DNA from 4 places in the Methylobacterium sp. NFXW15 genome. Region 1 is predicted to be linked to each of the others. Evidence: predicted binding sites of a transcription regulator. Region 1 holds the regulator's gene; each other region holds the start of a gene.
What was found. The regulator LexA, encoded in region 1, represses DNA repair genes until DNA is damaged. The targets are predictions, from matches to a motif close to TGTTCNNNNTGTGTTCNG.
Positions count from the first base shown of each region.

Region 2: the regulator LexA is predicted to act here: its motif matches at 2,696-2,713, upstream of J4O73_RS03995 (DUF3072 domain-containing protein).
Region 3: the regulator LexA is predicted to act here: its motif matches at 2,197-2,214, upstream of J4O73_RS01350 (nucleoid-associated protein).
Region 4: the regulator LexA is predicted to act here: its motif matches at 1,633-1,650, upstream of J4O73_RS06620 (ImuA family protein).

Region 1 covers NZ_JAGEKG010000006.1:44,679-48,563, reverse strand. Annotated here, with positions in the region: gene J4O73_RS14700 (hypothetical protein) at 36-398, shown strand; partial or broken gene J4O73_RS14695 (ComEC/Rec2 family competence protein) at 658-2,001, shown strand; gene lexA (transcriptional repressor LexA) at 1,995-2,741, opposite strand; gene J4O73_RS14685 (OmpA family protein) at 2,941-3,540, opposite strand.
Region 2 covers NZ_JAGEKG010000001.1:831,439-835,579, forward strand. Annotated here, with positions in the region: gene J4O73_RS03980 (branched-chain amino acid ABC transporter substrate-binding protein) at 1-656, opposite strand, end outside; gene J4O73_RS03985 (polysaccharide biosynthesis/export family protein) at 800-1,969, opposite strand; gene J4O73_RS03990 (Flp family type IVb pilin) at 2,128-2,355, opposite strand; gene J4O73_RS03995 (DUF3072 domain-containing protein) at 2,444-2,686, opposite strand; gene J4O73_RS04000 (lytic transglycosylase domain-containing protein) at 2,931-3,872, shown strand; gene J4O73_RS04005 (helix-turn-helix transcriptional regulator) at 4,071-4,141, shown strand, end outside.
Region 3 covers NZ_JAGEKG010000001.1:288,559-292,699, reverse strand. Annotated here, with positions in the region: gene J4O73_RS01355 (hypothetical protein) at 1-1,012, opposite strand, end outside; gene J4O73_RS01350 (nucleoid-associated protein) at 1,005-2,177, opposite strand; gene J4O73_RS01345 (hypothetical protein) at 2,987-3,757, shown strand; gene J4O73_RS01340 (hypothetical protein) at 3,752-4,141, opposite strand, start outside.
Region 4 covers NZ_JAGEKG010000002.1:474,654-478,794, reverse strand. Annotated here, with positions in the region: gene J4O73_RS06630 (acyl-CoA dehydrogenase family protein) at 1-1,059, opposite strand, end outside; gene J4O73_RS06625 (acyl carrier protein) at 1,056-1,310, opposite strand; gene J4O73_RS06620 (ImuA family protein) at 1,860-2,441, shown strand; gene J4O73_RS06615 (DUF6504 family protein) at 2,407-3,885, shown strand; gene J4O73_RS06610 (error-prone DNA polymerase) at 3,882-4,141, shown strand, end outside.

The DNA.
Region 1 (3,885 bases):
CCGCGTCTTGGCGTAGCTAGGCACAGGAGCGTGGAATGTCATTTCCGAAGACGGGCAAGTATTTTCGTGGCAACGACGAGGTGTCGTTCGCCGAGATGGTTTCTACTGTGCTGAGAGGGGCGCTGGGCGACCGCCCAGCATCAGTCAAGCTGGTTGCGCGATGGACGGGAGCCGGCGAGAGGACCGTCAAAAACTGGTTTTCGGGATCTTGCGCGCCACGTGGCCATCATTTTCGCGGCCTCGTCCAACATTGTCCGGAAATGCTAGAGGCGTTTCTTAACTCCGCCGGTCGCGCAGACCGGTTCGCCTTTACCCGGGTTGAGGAGGCACGCCAGCGACTTCGCCAAGCTCTCGCAGTTCTGGATTTGATGGCGCAAGACGAAAACTCACCAACCTAACCGCAGCACGCGCGGTCTGACCAACTTCCTGCGAAGACATGTCGTAGCGCGTCGTTACAGCTCGCTGCCACGCCTTCTGGGTGTGGCAGCGAGGTCTGCAGGCTTTCGCGCTGGCAGTCCTACAACCCTGCACAAACTCAGAAGCCCGACGAAGCTCGCGGTACCTGTGCGCACCTACGACAGCGGCTACGGGAAGCTCGCTCTCGACCAACCGCAACGCTCAGCCACGCGACCTAATCGCCGGCCAACACGCAACATTGTTGTGTCGATCTCGGGCCTGCACATGGTGCTGGCGGCGGGCGTGGTGTTCTGGCTCGTCCGGGCCCTGCTCGCCCTGGTGCCGCACCTCGCACTGCTCTGGCCCATCAAGAAGATCGCGGCCGGGGCGGCCATGGCGGGGGCGACCGCCTATTGTGCCTTTTCCGGCTGGGACATCGCCGCCGAGCGCAGCCTCATCATGACGCTCATCATGCTGGGGGCGATCCTCGTGGACCGTCCCGCCCTGTCCCTGCGCAACCTCGCGCTCGCGGCCCTGGTCTGCCTCGCGCGCGAACCGGAGGCCCTGCTCGGCCCGAGCTTCCAGATGTCCTTCGGTGCCGTGGCGGGACTCGTCGCCTGCGCACGACTCATCGATGGCAGGCTGTTCCTCAGCCCCGGCGCAGGCCGGGTCGGACGAGTGGCGGGCGTCGTCGCACGGGGGATCGTCGGCACGCTGGCCACGACCCTCGTCGCACAGGTCGCGACAGCCCCCTTCGCGACCTACCATTTCCAGACGGTTCAGCCCTTCGGCGTACTCGGCAACGCCCTGACACTCCCCCTCGTGTCACTGGTCGTGATGCCCTGCGCCGTGCTCGGGACAGTGGCCTATCCCTTCGCCCTCGATCACCCCGTCTGGTGGGTGATGGGGCAAGCGGTGGCCGGGATGCTCGCCATCTCCGAATGGATCGCCGGTTTCGGACGCTCCGTGCTGGTGGTGCCCGCCTTCGGCACCGGGGCGCTGCTGCTGCTGGCGGCGGCGCTCCTGCTGGCCACGTTGCCCGCCTCGCGCCTGCGCCGCTTGGCCCTCCTACCGGCCCTGGCCGGGCTCGCCCTCGCGGCCTTTCCGCAACGGCAGGATCTCTATGTCGATCGCCAGGGGACGGGCGCTGCCCTGCGCGGCGCGGACGGACACCTCACCCTGCTCGGCAAGCCCTCGCGCTTCGTTCTGGAGCAATGGCTGAAGGCCGATGGCGACGATCGCCGGGCCGCCGACCTCCTCGCCGCGTCCCAACCGGGCCGCTGCGACCGCCTCGGCTGCACCGCCCACCTCACGGATGGACGGGCGATCGCGCTGGTGAAGGACAGCCGCGCCTTCCCCGAGGATTGCGCCCGCGCGGCCATCGTCATCACGGCGCTGACGGCCCCGTCGAGTTGCGCAGCGCCCCTCATCCTCGACCGGCGACGCCTGTCCGATCAGGGCGCCGCCTCGCTAAGCCTGAGTGGCGGCTCCCTCGCGCCGCTCCACGCCCATGCGTCCGGACGCCATCCACCCTGGCGACCCACCCCCGCCGCAAAGCCCGCCGAGGAGACGCCGCCGGAGTGGGAGTCCCCCGTCGATCAGTAACGCCGCACGAGGCTGACGAGGCGGCCCTGGATCCGCACCCGGTCCGGTCCGAGCACGCGGGTCTCGTAGGCCGGGTTCGCGGCTTCGAGAGCGATGGAGGAGCCGCGCCGACGAAGACGCTTGAGGGTCGCCTCCTCATCGTCGATCAGCGCGACGATGATGTCGCCGGTATTGGCCGTCTCCTGCTTGCGGATGACCACGAGGTCACCGTCGAGGATGCCGGCTTCGACCATCGAATCGCCTCGCACCTCCAGGGCGTAATGCTCGCCACCCGCCAGGAAGTCCGGCGACATGGTGACGGAGTGGCTCTGGTTCTGGATGGCAGCGATGGGCGTGCCCGCCGCAATCCGCCCCATGACGGGAATCGAGACCCCCCGGAATTCCTCGTAGGCCCGTGGCTGGGCCGGGGCAGGGGAGGCAGGCGGCTGCTTGGACAGACCGCCCTCGACCACGCTCGGGGTAAACCGGCGCGGCTCCGGTGCCGAGGCGGCGGCAGCCTCGGCGGCCTCCGGACCACGCCCGAGGGCGTCCGGCAGGCGGATCACCTCGATCGCCCGCGCCCGATTGGGAAGACGGCGCAGGAAGCCCCGCTCCTCCAGCGCGGTGATCAGACGGTGGATTCCGGATTTCGACTTGAGATCGAGAGCGTCCTTCATCTCGTCGAACGAGGGCGGCACCCCACATTCCTGCATCCGCTGCTGGATGAAGCGTAGGAGGTCCAGCTGCTTACGCGTGAGCATGATCAGGTCTCGCAGAATGGCGGCGGGCGCGTTGAAACAAATCGCGAACACGTTAAGCGTTCCGCAAGTGTTCTGCAAGAGACAAGCTTGGCATTAAGGGTGGCGGGCGGATTTTCGTCGGTGGCGGCGTGTCATCGCTCGTTGGCGTGTCGCCGACCGGATGGATGCTGCCAGCGTCGTCGCGAACCGTCGGCCGCCCTCACGGCTGCCGGGTGATCAACACCTCGACACGGCGGTTGCGCGCGCGGCCTTCCGGCGTCGCATTCTCGGTGATCGGCTCGTCCGCGCCGCGCCCGCCGACAGTGATCCGTCCGGTCTCCGAGAGGGCAGGGCGGATCAGGGCGGCCACCGCCTCCGCACGCGCGAGGGACAGCGCCTGATTGTCCCGGAAGATCCGCGCCGACCGGATTGGCTGATCGTCCGTGTAGCCTACGATACGCACCGGCCCCTTTTCGGCCTGAACCACGTCGGCAATTTTGCGTAGGATCGCCAGACTGGCCGGTATGACGTGCGGCTCGCCGGAGGCGAAGACGACGCCGTTGCTGATGCGCACGGCGATCCAACTGCCGAACGGCTCCACTGCCACGGATCCGGCGGCGATCTCCTCGGCGAGGGCCGCTCGGATCCGGTCCAGCTGGCTGGGCTTCGAGCCAAGCGACACCGTGATCTGCGTGGGTACGTCGACCTTCGGCGCGGGAAGCATTGACGGAAAGATGAGCGCCAATAGACAGACAAGACCCACAATCATGATGCTATAGCAACCGATCTGAAAATATCGATATCGAATATTCGCACTCAACTGCCATTACATCCTATGCCAACCGCCGGCGCCGACGATACCGCCGAAGAAGCGAGCCGGGGACGATCGAACCGTCTTCCCGCAATGTAAGTCCCTTATGCCTGCGCATCATCCATGTAAGTTTTGTGACGCATCACGCATTTGAGATACAACCAAAGAATTTGTTATCAAAATTCTAGATACATTAAGTTGCGTTGTTTTGATCTGACTACACGGATTATACGCAAAACAGATTTTTTGTATCAGCCACCGAATTTCATAATGCCGGTGATTGCCGTGAGAGTTGCATTTGATACTAAGTTGCTCAATAATGTTGTTATATCTGGTAGATTATAGACTAAATAG
Region 2 (4,141 bases), on a different contig from region 1:
TTGAGCCGATCGGCCAAGGCCTCGTCGTCCTTCTCGGCGGGCTGGAAGGACAGGAACAGGGCCTCGTTCACGCCGATCCGGTTGAGGTTGTCCTTCGTCGCGGCGGCGAGCATCCGCGAGGGGGCGGACTGATCCTGCAGCAAGGCGATCTTGCGATCGCGGAAACGCTCGGCCAGCACGGCCGCCGAGAGCCGGGCCTGATCGTCGTCGCGCCCGCACACGCGGAAGATCGTGGGCAAGCCCCGGTCGGTCAGCTTGGCCGCCACGGAGGCCGCCGTGATCATGACGATGCCGTTGGCGGCGTAGAGATCGGATGCGGCGATCGATGCGTTCGAGCAGACATGCCCGACCACGAGGCGCACGTTCGAGCGGATGAAGTGGTTGGCGACCGCCGTGGCCGAATTCGAATCGCAGACGTCGTCCTGCACGTCGAGCACGACCGGCTGGCCGTCGAGCCCGCCCATGGCGTTGGCCTCGCGGGCCGCCGCCTCCACGCCGCGCAAAACCTGCTCACCCACGGCGACGTAGGGGCCGGATCGCGGCACGGCCACGCCGACCGTCACATCGGCCAGGGCGGGCTGGGCGAGGCACAGGCCCGAGACGATCAACGCGGTGGCGAGGAGCCCGCGGGCGGGGACGACACGTCCGGCTTTCATCGGGCTCTGCTCAGCACCCTCTTCGCAGGCTGCGGGCGGGGCCTTGAGACCCACGAGCCGCAGCCCATACGCGAGGTCATGCCAGAACGCGATTTTTTTTCCGTATCCGGCAGCGGCGTATCCCTGTGTTCCGTCTCTCGAGGCTACCGTGCGGTGCTGTACACGGCTGCCGCCGAGGCGACAGGGCCCGTGAGGGTGGAGAACACGCCCAGCACCTTCTGGACCTCGGTGAACGGCGCGTTCGACACGTAGAGCAGATCGCGGTTGCGCATCCGGAACGCCTGCGCCGTGAACAGGCTGTTCGGGTCGCGCATGTCGATCCGGTACACCACCGGCACCAGCGGCGTGCCCGTCAGCTTCGAGCCCGGGGCGAGGCGGCGCACGATGGGCGCCGGCTCGAACCGGAAGATGAAGGTGCCCGCCGGATCGGCCTGGAAGTCCGACAGGCCGCGCGCCTTGGCCAGCGCCTGCGCCAGGGTGATGCCGTCCGCCTGGAACGGCAGTTCCGTCGCATTGCCGAGCGCGCCCACCGCCAGGAAGGTCTGCGGGTCGCGCACCAGCGTCAGCACGTCGCTTGGCCGGAGGAAGATGTTCTCCTTCGGGTTCGACACCACCGTCGTCAGCGGCACCGTGGCCGTCACCTGCCCGCGCGATAGCCGCACGAAGGTCTCGGACACCGGCGAGCGCACGCCGCCCGCGCTCGCGATCACATCGAGCAGGCGGTCGCCATGGCCCGACAGCGGCAGGCGGGCGCCCGCCACGGCTTCGCCGGTCACCGTGACGGTTTGCGAGATCGGCTTGGTGACCGAGACGAGCACCTGCGGCTGGATGGCCTTGCCCGCCAGTTCGTTCTCGATCAGCGCCTGCACGTCCTGAGGCCTGCGCCCGGCGACCTGGATGCGACCGGCATAGGGAACGGAGATCGCGCCGTCGCGGCCCACCGGCTGCTCGGGGATGAGCGCGGATTTGGAGCCCGCCGAGAAACGGTCGGCCACGAGCGGGCCGGAGAACAGGCCGCCGGACCCGGCCTCCCAGACCGAGACGGCGACCATGTCGCCGACGCCGATCAGCGGCTCGGCGGAGGGGCGGTGATCGCCGAAGGAGGCGAGCAGGCTGTCGAGGGGGCGCCCGCGCAGGGCCTCGATGACGGCGGGGGTGACGTCGATGATCTCGTAGCGGGCGAGCAGGCCGCCGCCGGTTCCCGCCACCTCGGCTCCCGACTGGATCGCCTGGGCCGTCGGTCCCGCCGCAGGCAGGAGCGTGCAGCCCGACATCGCCACCGTGGCGAGCAGGATGATCGGAAAGATGCGCATCCAGCGGGTATCCATGGGTCCGCAGCATTCGGGTCCGCGGATATCGTGCCTAACCCATGGGCTGGCGCGAGTCCGTAGCAGGCCCGCCACACTGGCTACCGCACGCCGGAGAAAGCGCGATAATCCTCGCTACCCCCACTGTTCCAGTGAAGTCGGCCTCAGTTGACCTGCGCGATCGTCGTGCCGATCCGGTCGTAGACGCCATCGAGTTTGGCGCCGTAGAGCTTGAGGGTCCCAGCGATCACCGCGAAGATCAGGCCGCCGATCATGGCGTATTCGATGGCGGTGGCGCCACGCGTATCACCGAGGAAGCGCGCGAGGCCGAGCAGCCCGGGATGGCGGCCGGTGAGGAAACCTCTGGTTGGGTTTTCTGTCGGCTCGCACATCGTCCCGAAACCGGTGGGCCGCCCCGTCTCACGGACGGTGGTGGTCCCATGGCATAACCCACCGGGATTGCTGCGGACTTAACGTGATTTAGGCGTGGCCCGCCTTATGTCGCAACGCATCGATCCGTTTCGAGGCTTCGGCCTTGTCGAGGTCATCGTCAAACGCGTCGGGTTCCTTGGCCTCCTCGGACAAGGTCTTGAGATAGGAGGCCTGCGCGCCGGTCATCGGCTCGCCGCCGGTCGTCCACTGGTCCGGATCCTTGATCTGGTTCGAACTGTCCTTCGGATCGATCTTGGGGTTCTCCGCCTCGGTCGCGTTCTGCTTGGCCATCGGGCCCTCCGTTCCTGAATTGTTCTATCCAACGGCGAGGATGAGGCGTGGTTCCCCGTCTTCCACAGGAGGTTGAAGCACTCTGTGGCCATGCGAACACAGGCTGCAGCGAGAGCGCGATGTGGCGGTGAAGGCGCCCTGGGACCCCCATTCCGCCGTCACTCCGCCGGCTCAAGGCCGTTTTCCGGCCTCATTTTCCGGTGACCCAGCTTAACCATAGAATAAGCAGCACCCGGGTCTCGGAATGCACCGCCTCTTCCTTGCTGCCGCCATCGCGGTCGCGCCAGCATCCGCCTTCGCACAGACGGCGCGCGACAACATCGATGTGCTGATCGAGCAGCAGGCAAAGGCCAATGGAGTGCCGGCGAGCTTCGTGCACGCCGTCGTCAAGCGCGAGAGCAATTACAACCCGAAGGCGAAGGGCGGCAGCGCCCTCGGCCTCATGCAGATCAAGCACGCCACGGCCCGGTCCCTTGGCTATACGGGCGACGCGGCGGGCCTCTACGATCCCGAGACCAACCTGCGCTACGGCGTCGCTTATCTGGCGGGGGCCTATCGCACCGCGCAGGGCAACCTTCACCAAGCCTACCAATACTACAACCGCGGCTATTATTACGCGGCCAAGCGCCAGGGCATTCCGACGGTTGTCGCCTCGACCGTCGCACCCGTGGCGGCCTCCGCCAGCGCTCTGGCGAGCCTGTTCACCGGCCGCACGCCCCCGGCTCCCGTGCCCGTCGCCATGGCCTATGCCGCTGCCGAGCCGGTGCAGGTCGAGGCGGTCGAGGTACCGCTGCCGCCCCGGCGGCCCGCCGCCCTCGCCGGTGGCGCGCAGGTGCAGTTCGCGAGCCTGACCACCGATGCTCCGTCCTCCGGCGCTCCCGCCGCACAGGTCGCCGTCGCGGCGGTCGAGGTACCCTTGCCGCCCCGGCGGCCGACCGGCTTCGGCGACGCGGTGCAGGTGGCCTCGGCCCCCTCGGCCGGAACGACGCCCGCCGCCCTGACCGAGCTTCGCCTGTCGCCGCCCCCTGCCACGGCCGAGATTGCCGCTGCCGCGCAGGTCGACGCGGTCGCCGTGCCGCTGCCGCCCCGACGCCCGGCGCCGAAGCTCCTGGCCTTCTCATCACCGGCGCGTCCAGCCCCCGTGACGGCGACGGTGCAGGAGGCCGTGGCACTTCCGCCGCAATAGAATTGTGCAATGCGCAAAAGGTATTGCCCTTCGGCCTTCTCGAGGCTTGACCACCGGGTCGTTCCGCAACACATAAGCACGACACCGTAGTCGAGGCCCCCATGAGGTGCCTGTGCGCCCGTGAGAGGCGGATGCGGTAACATCGAATTCATCCGGGGTCGGGTAAGCTGGCACGAACGCGTCGCGTCGCGCCTTCCGATCCCTGTCGGAACGCTTGGCTGCCGTACGCGTCCGGGCGGACCGGCGTCCCCCAATGGCAGGAAAGCGAA
Region 3 (4,141 bases), on a different contig from region 1:
AGTCCCGCTGAAACTTGGTTTTTTGGCGCGCGACATCGTCGGAGATCGACGCCAGAGTTGCCCACTGGTTCCAGATCGCGATCGCCAAGAGAGCGACGAAAATCCACGCTCCCACGACGACGGCGAAGTTGATCCAGAACTCGACGCCGCAGGCCGATGCGACTTTCAGCTGCGAGGCGACGATGACCGTCGCGACGGGGATGCCGAGCAACTGAGTTTGAATATCGATGATCGTTTTGTGGATCTTGTTGAGATAATCGATGCGCGCGGCTTCGATCTCGTTGCGGATCTTCGAGTAGGAGAAGCTGGACGCGAATAGCTTGTAGCCGTTGCGGACCTCCTCATTCACCGCGCCGAGGTTCGCGATGAGGTGTCGAAATCGACCGGCAACCGGCTGAGACGCGCAGATCCCGATGACGGCTTCGGCGAGGATCGCGAGCTTCTGATCCCGGTGAATTTCGTCGGCACACGCCTTGAGAATGGCGTCGGCGTCGGAAACGCTCACACGGTCCAAGTCGGAAGCCGTGTATGCCAGCGGAACGCTGAACTTGCCGTCCTTGATGAAGATCAATTCCCTTTTGGATTGATCGACATAAGCCGCCGCTTCGCCGACAAGCTTCGTGAACTCAAGGACCTTGCGATAGGTCGCCAAGCGCTCGGGGCAGGGCGCGATGTCCGGAGTGATACCGCCGTCGATGACGAAATAAGCGCGTGGCTCTTTGACCCGCGCATCCGGCGTATCCAACAATCCGTCGAAGTCACGAACCAAGGACCCGAGCGCAGTCCGCGGGGGGCCAACGCGGACTGATACGATTTGGCCAACGCGAAGCGCGTCGACGTCCTCAACCACAGCGATGTCCGCGTCAGCGGCCGCGTCGTGGTCATCTTCGATGAGTTGAATGACGTTCCGGACTTCGGGGGTCGCAATCGACAGCCTTCCCTGATCGCCGTTCTGATCGAAGGCGATATGACGATACAGCAGGGTCAGTTGGTCGAACGTGATCCTAGCCATCTTGGCTGTACTCGGCACGCAACTGCGCTGTGAGATCCTCGGGCAGGCCCGACAACGTGAGGGTGTTGTCCTCAGCGTTGAACCGCACGTTGCCGCGGGTGATCGCGTCTCGGTTGAACTCGATGCTCCACGTCGGGGTCTTCCCCTTGAATTTGACGAGCGATCCAAGGGCTCGGCGATCGGGCACGAACCCATCGTTGAGGCGCAGATCCGGATTGGCCAGAGCGGTCATGAGCCTCTCGGGATCCTGAGGGCTCAATTCGTTGGCGAGAGCCTCGAAGCTGAGTTCCTCCTGGGCCTTGGCCGAACGCTCGCAGATGGTTTTCGCACGGGCGAGGAAGTCATCCTTGACCGACGTGTCCATGGCTTCATCGGTGGCGAACGCCATCAAAGCCTGGACGAGATCGGTCGTGTCACGTCGGTTCTCGACCGTGAGATCACAGCCAAGGAACTCCTTGAAGTACTCGGAGACTTCCCGCTTACCCTTCAGGAAGCCGATGTAGCGCTCCTCTCCATTATCCCAGCCGGTCATGTTGATGCGGCCCGCGAACCGAAACCCATCCATGTCGAGGTGGCGGACATCTCGAACATCAAGATCGCTTGTCATCGACGCACCGAGCTTCTCGTTGACGATCGCGATGAGGAGGTACTGCCGTTCTTCGCGCTCGAAGTGGGCGAAGAAGACATGGCCGCCGGTGGCCGCGCCTTTGTAGCCCGCCTGGGCTTTCAGCGTTTCCATCATCTTGTGGGTCAGCGTCGTAAAATCACTGGGCTGGGCGTCGAGGTAGGCGCGAAGATGCTTTTTGGTGGGAAGCCGATCTTCATCGACCGCGAATTTGCCGTAAGATTTCGAGGTCCGCTTGGCGTAGAGGGCGGTGAGATCGTCGATCACGCGTTGCATGGTCTGAGTGATCTTCAGATCGCTTTTCCCGTGCGTGACGACAAAAGCTCCCTGGGTCTTGGTCAGGTCGTGGATCGCGACGCGGATAATGGTGTTTGTCACCTGTCCTCCCAGCGGCGAATGCGACCACCTCAGGTGTCGTTCGCTGCGGCCGAGATTGGCTGGGCGCAAGGACGCTGACAACCCAGACGATACGATCGAGCCCCTGTCTCTCGCTTTTCCCAACTCGAGTTCGAACGCGCAGGCGCTAGGCCCGCGTTCCACGTGACCTCCTATTTACACCTCGAACAAAACAAGAACAAACGTCGCTGGGCAGCTGCGCGCCTGCTACGTAGATGCGCAGAGGTCTCCTCTGCTGATTGCAAAAGCGGATTTTGCAGACAGCGCATTTTCTGGCGTCAGACTGTGAGGGGGGTCGACCGATTTGGCCGTCTTGTCGCGCGCTGATCGAGTACCAAACCCGGTGGCTAAATCGCTGAATTTAGTAGATATTCGCGCCTCATGCTGATGCGTTCATCCCCATTCTCCACACCCCCTTGATCAAGGCCAGCTTCGAGCAGCGCCAGACCTTGATGTAGAACAAAGAGTGAACAGAATGCGCGAAGCCCTCGGTCCCTTCGCATCGGCGGAGAGAGGTCATTCGCGTTCACGGAGGCGGCACAGCGGCGATGGGTGCGATCTGCGAAGTCTGTGGCCGCCGACATATTATCATGGCCAATCCGAGGTTGTGCCTCGCCTGCGCGGTCGGCCTCACTCATCGGTGCCCGAGATGCCAGACGGTCGTGCCCGGGTCCGGGAATGCTCCCTGTTTCCCTTGCACTCGCCGTCGTCTTGCCTGGTTGGCGATCGGGGCGGAAGCCCGAACGATCTCCCACCCGTGGCTCGCCGAATTATTCAGGGCGTTCTGCAAGAGTGGAAGCATCCCGCTCGAGGCTAAGATCGCGGACGATCGGATCGCCCGCGCAGCCGCCGCCTGCCGTCGCATCGCGCTTCACGTTACAGATCCCACGGACCTCGCGCTGGAGGCGGTCTTCTCGGCACTCGGAGCGCAAGATCTCCGACGTGTCGCGCCCATGATCGCCTATTGGGCGACGATCGGTGCGCTGGAGTGGGACCAGGCCCGGCTTCGAACCCTGACCGAACACGAGCGGGTCACGGCCATCTTGAAAACGTATGGCAATGGCCCTCATGGGTCCGTGCTCTACCGCTATCGCGATCACCTCGCGATCCGAGACCAAAAGCCGGTCAGCCAGCGGATTGCCCTGACGGCCGCCGCTACTCTGCTGGCGGCACTCGGTGACGCGCCGATCGCAAACCTCAGCCAGCACCACGTCGCCAACGCGCTGCGTGCGCGTCCCAGGGACCGGACCTCTCTGCAAAGTTTTTTGAGCTTCCTCGCATCCGAGGGCGGTCCCAAACTGACGATCGCTAAACCGCGCCAGGATCCAGCGGCTTTAAAGAGACGGCTTCAGGCCGATATCCGCAAATGCCGGAAGCGCTTGCACAACACCCGCGATGTCATTGAGGCGCGCGCCCTGATCGCGGTCCTCATCGCCCGGATCTTCAGCCTCCCACTCTCGCGCGTCCTCTCCCTCAAACGCTCTGAGGTGGCCGTCTCATCGGAGGCCGTCACGCTCTGGCAGAACGGTGAAGCGCTGACACTCGATAAGCCACTCGCCCACGCGTTTCGCGAATGGGTCTCATTGGCAGGGTCGTGGCGCTCGCCGGGGCACCCGTGGGTCTTTCCTAGTCGAGACGGGCTTCGGCCTGCGTCCGAGGGGGCGATCGCCTACCAACTGAGAAAGCCATCGCCGCGGGGTGAAGCCGATCCCGGCCCGTCATAAGCGGCCGCTGTAGACCACCAGCGGATCCGGCCCGCTGTGGGAGAACACCCAACCGCAGTGCGCTACCGATTTGGTGATCCGGTCTTTCGGTTTGTCGGCCAGCCGCGCACGGAGCTTGGCCTCCACTCCGTCCGCGGTCGCGCCGGCCCCCACTGGGTCGGCCCATTCGAGGCTGTCGTAGTGCTCCGGTTTGGTCGGTCGGGTCCTGCTGCCTGGCCCACAATAGCCGTGAAGAACGAAGGCGCGGTACCGCAGGGCGTGAAGCGCGTGCATCTCCGGGAGCGATCCCGCTTGGCTGTCGGTGAGCTTCGCGATGAAATTCGGCGCATAGAAGATGTTGCGCAGGTCTGTGTAGGCGTCTGGATCGTTCGAACTCGCGTAGAG
Region 4 (4,141 bases), on a different contig from region 1:
CAGCGGACGGCCGAGGCTGAACGGCGTGTCGTTGCGGTATCCGGCGATGCCGACGATCCCGAGGGACTTCTGGACGATGTCGACGGCCATGCTGGACGAGGTCGTCTTGACGTTGTTCAGGCTGACCGCGAACCCGAGGGAGCTGAGCTCGTCGGGCTCATGCTGGGCGCCCTCGTAGCGGCGCAGCCCGCCGAGGACGGTGGCCTTCATCGCCTGAAGGGCGCTGGCGGCCTCGGCGAGACGCAGGGCGCTCGGCGGCACCGTGCCGGGGCGGCGGCGGGCTTCACCCTGGACGAAGCTGCGCGCCCGGTCCACGGCATAGGTCGCGATGCCGAACCACACGCTGCTCCACAGCAGGTGTGAGGAGGCGAGCATCGACTGCGCCGCGATCTCGGCGAAGGGCTTCGGCAGGATCTGGACCGTGGGCACGCCCTTGGCTTCCAGGCGGAAGCCTTCGCTGCAGGTGCCGCGCATCCCGAGCGTGTCCCAGGTCGAGGTCCGGGCCAAGCTCATCTGATCGCGCATCAGCGCGACGAGCACCTGGTCGGATGTCGGAGCCTCCGGGTTGCGCCGGGCCGTGACGAGGATCACGTCGGCCTGCGATCCGTAGGAGATGACGCTGGCATCCTTGCCGAGGGAGAACACGTCACCTTCGGCCTCGACGGCGCACAGGCTGTTGCGCAGATCGCCGCCGATGCCCGCCTCGGTGGTGGAGGAGGCGATGAGCAATTGCTCGTTGGCGACTTTGGCCATCAGGCCGCAATGCCAATCGCTCGTGAGCCCGTGGGTCACGAGGCTCGCGAGCTTGATGTGGTGCATGGCGAAGACCATCGCCGAGGCGCTGCACGCCTGGCCGAGGGTGCAACACACTTCCGCGATCTGGGCGAGGCCTGCGCCCTCGCCACCGTATTGCGTCGGAATCTGGAGGCCGAGCAGCCGCTCCGTCTTCAGGGCGGCGACGGCCTCGGCGGGGAAGCGGCCCTCGCGATCGACCGCATCGGCATGAAGCGCAGCGACCTCTGCGACGCGCTTCGCCCGGCGAGCGAGGTCTGTGCTCACGCGGCGGCTCCCATGGACAGCTTGGTGACCGTCTCGCGGATGATCCGGATGGTCGAGAAGGAGCGACGGTTCAGGAGCGTATCCGGGAACTCGACCTCGAACTTCTCTTCGAGGCCCAGCATGAGCTGCACCGAACCGAAAGAGTCGAGCCCCTTCTCGAACAGGTCGTCGTCTTCGTTCAAGCTATCGACGATGGGAGACATGGCTTCATTCTGCCGAAGGATGTCCCTGATGACTTCGTCGGAGACCATTGCGATGCCCTCTATTGATGTTGTCACTCATACGCCGCAGATGATGATTGTCAAATCTAGGTATTTTCTATCGTAAATTTTGATCATTTTGCGGCGCCGGCATTAAGCTTTGATTTCGGATTGGGCTTTTGCCTCGTGAGCACACACTCGCAGACCTTCACGAATGAATCGTTCCACCAAACGGCGAGATCCGCAGAATCACCCCCTTGAGTTGTGGAAGCGGGGACGCTCCGGGGGGCGTCCACAGCCATCCACACCAGTCCACAGGCCAAGGCGCTGACACCACGTTCAAATCCGGGACGGCTCAGGATCCGGTTGAGTTTGTTCTTGTTATGTTCCTATCTCACAGCATGACCAGACCCAGCGACGATGGCACAGGTGCCGATGAGCCCCCCGAGATCGGCGAGCGTGGTGGACGAGCTTGCACGCCTGAGGGCGGAGCTGTCCGCAAGGCATTCTCCCGCGATCCCCGTCATGCCCCTCGGGCTGGCCGCGCTCGACGCACATCTACCGGGGGGTGGTCTAGTCCTGGGACCTCCTCACGAAGTCGTGCCCGCCGAACCCGACGACGCCATCGCCGCCCTGGCTTTCGCCATGGCCCTTTGTGCCCGCCGCCTCGGAGAGGATCCGGGCGAGGCGATGATCGCCGCCGCCTCGGGCCATTCTCTCCCCTATGGCCACGGCCTCGCCTCCCTGGGCCTGGATCCGGGTCGCATCCTGCTGCTGGAGGCGGGCGGCGACCGGGAAGTGTTTCGCGCCCTGGAAGCCGCTCTCCATGCGAACTGCCTGTCGGCCCTGATCGGGCTCGTCGGCGAGGGGATGCCGCTCAAGGCGGGGCGACGGCTGCAACTGGCGGCCGAGACGGGCGAACCGCCCCTCCTCCTCGTCCTGCGTCAGCCAGGGCCGGGGCTTCCCAACGGAGCCGCCACCCGCTGGCTCGTCTCCGCCGCCCCAGAGGGCCCCGGCCTCTCCGGCGGTCTTCTCGCCCCGCGCTGGCGGGTGCGCCTCGAACGATGCCGCAACGGGCGCGGCGGATCCTGGCTTCTGGAGTGGGACAGTGCCGCGCATCGTTTGCATCTGCCTGAACGATTGGCCGATGACGCGGCTCAGGCGAGCCGGGCTCGCTCCTGAGGACGGGCCGCACGCCGTCGCCGCCGCCGGTCCGGGGGGCCTGCGTCTTGTCGCCGTCGATGAGCAGGCCCGCGCCCTCGGCCTGCAGCCGGGGGATCTGCTGGGTCGGGTGCGAGCACGGATCGGCGTACCTCTGCGCGTCCACCCCGCCGATCCCGATGCGGATGCCCAAGCGCTGGCCCGGCTGTGCCGCTGGGCGATGCGCTACGCGCCCATCGTCGCGCCTTTCGGTCCTGCCGAAGGTGGGCACGGCCTGTTCATCGACATCGAAGGCGCGGCCCATCTGCTGGGCGGGGAGGCGGCGTTGCTCGAAGACCTCGCCACGCGGCTCGCACGATCACGCGTCCCGGCGCGGATCGCCCTCGCCGACACGCCGGGCGCAGCCTTCGCCCTGGCCCTGTTCGGCCAAAAGCCGCCGATTCTCGTCCCTCCCGGCCAGAGCGAGCCTCACATTGCCGTCCTCCCCGTGGAGGCCCTGCGTCTCGATGCCGATGTCGCGGCCGGGCTGAGACGCCTCGGGCTGCGCCGGATCGGCGATGTCGAAGTCCTGCCCCGCGCCGCTCTGGCCCGGCGTTTCGGGTTGGCGCCGCTTCTGCGGCTCGATCAGGCCTTTGGCCGTCGGCCCGAACCTTTATCGCCCTTGGACGAGGAGCGAACCTTCTCGGCGGCGCGTGGCTTCCTTGATCCAATCGGACGCCAGTCCGACGTGGTCGCCGCCGCCCGCGCCCTGATGGAGGAGATCGCCCCACGCCTCGAGCGGGCCGGGCTTGGAGCCTTGGGCCTGCGCCTGACCCTGCATCGGGTCGACGGGGCCGTGCGATCCCTCGATCTCGGCCTGTCACAGCCGGAGCGTTGCCCGGATCGGATCGCGACCCTGGTCGGGTTGCGGCTCGACAGGCTCGGCGCGGGTCTCGATGCCGGGTTCGGGTTCGAGACGGTCGACATCGCCGTCACATCCGCCGAGTCGATGGTGGCCCGGCAAGCTGATTTCGGCGGCGCTGGTGCAGGGGAGCGTGTCGCGGGGCTCGCGGACATCCTGGCTCAGCGGATCGGACGGCGCCTCATGCGCCTCACCCCGCGCGAGAGCCACATTCCGGAACGGGCCGAGGGCATCGTATCGTTCGTCGCTCCGCCCCTGCCCTATCCGGCCTTCCTCCCGGCCCGGCCCCTGGTGCTCTTCGCCCGCAGCGAGGCGGCGCACGATGTCTTCGCCACCGCGCCGGACGGGCCGCCGCACCGCTTCCGCTGGCGGGCACGTGAATATCGCGTGGCCCGCGCCGAGGGACCAGAGCGGATCGCTCCCGAATGGTGGCGCGAGCAGGCCGAGCCGCGTGACTATTACCGCATCGAATGCGAGGCAGGGCGCCGCCTCTGGCTCTACCGGGACGGGGCACACGGGCCGGATCGCCCAGCCGCGTGGTTCGTCCACGGGATGTTTCCGTGAGCGCGGCCTATGTCGAACTCGCCGCCACGACGAATTTTTCCTTCCTGTGCGGCGCGTCTCATCCGCAGGAATATGTGGCGCAGGCGGCCGCCTATGGACTCGCAGGGATCGGCGTCGCCGATCGCAACACCATGGCCGGTCTGGTGCGGGCTCATACGGCCGCCCTGCAAGCGGAGAAGGAGGGCACGCCCATCCGCTTCCTGCCGGGTGTGCGCCTCGTGACGGAATGCGGTTTCGAGGCGATCACCTATCCCAT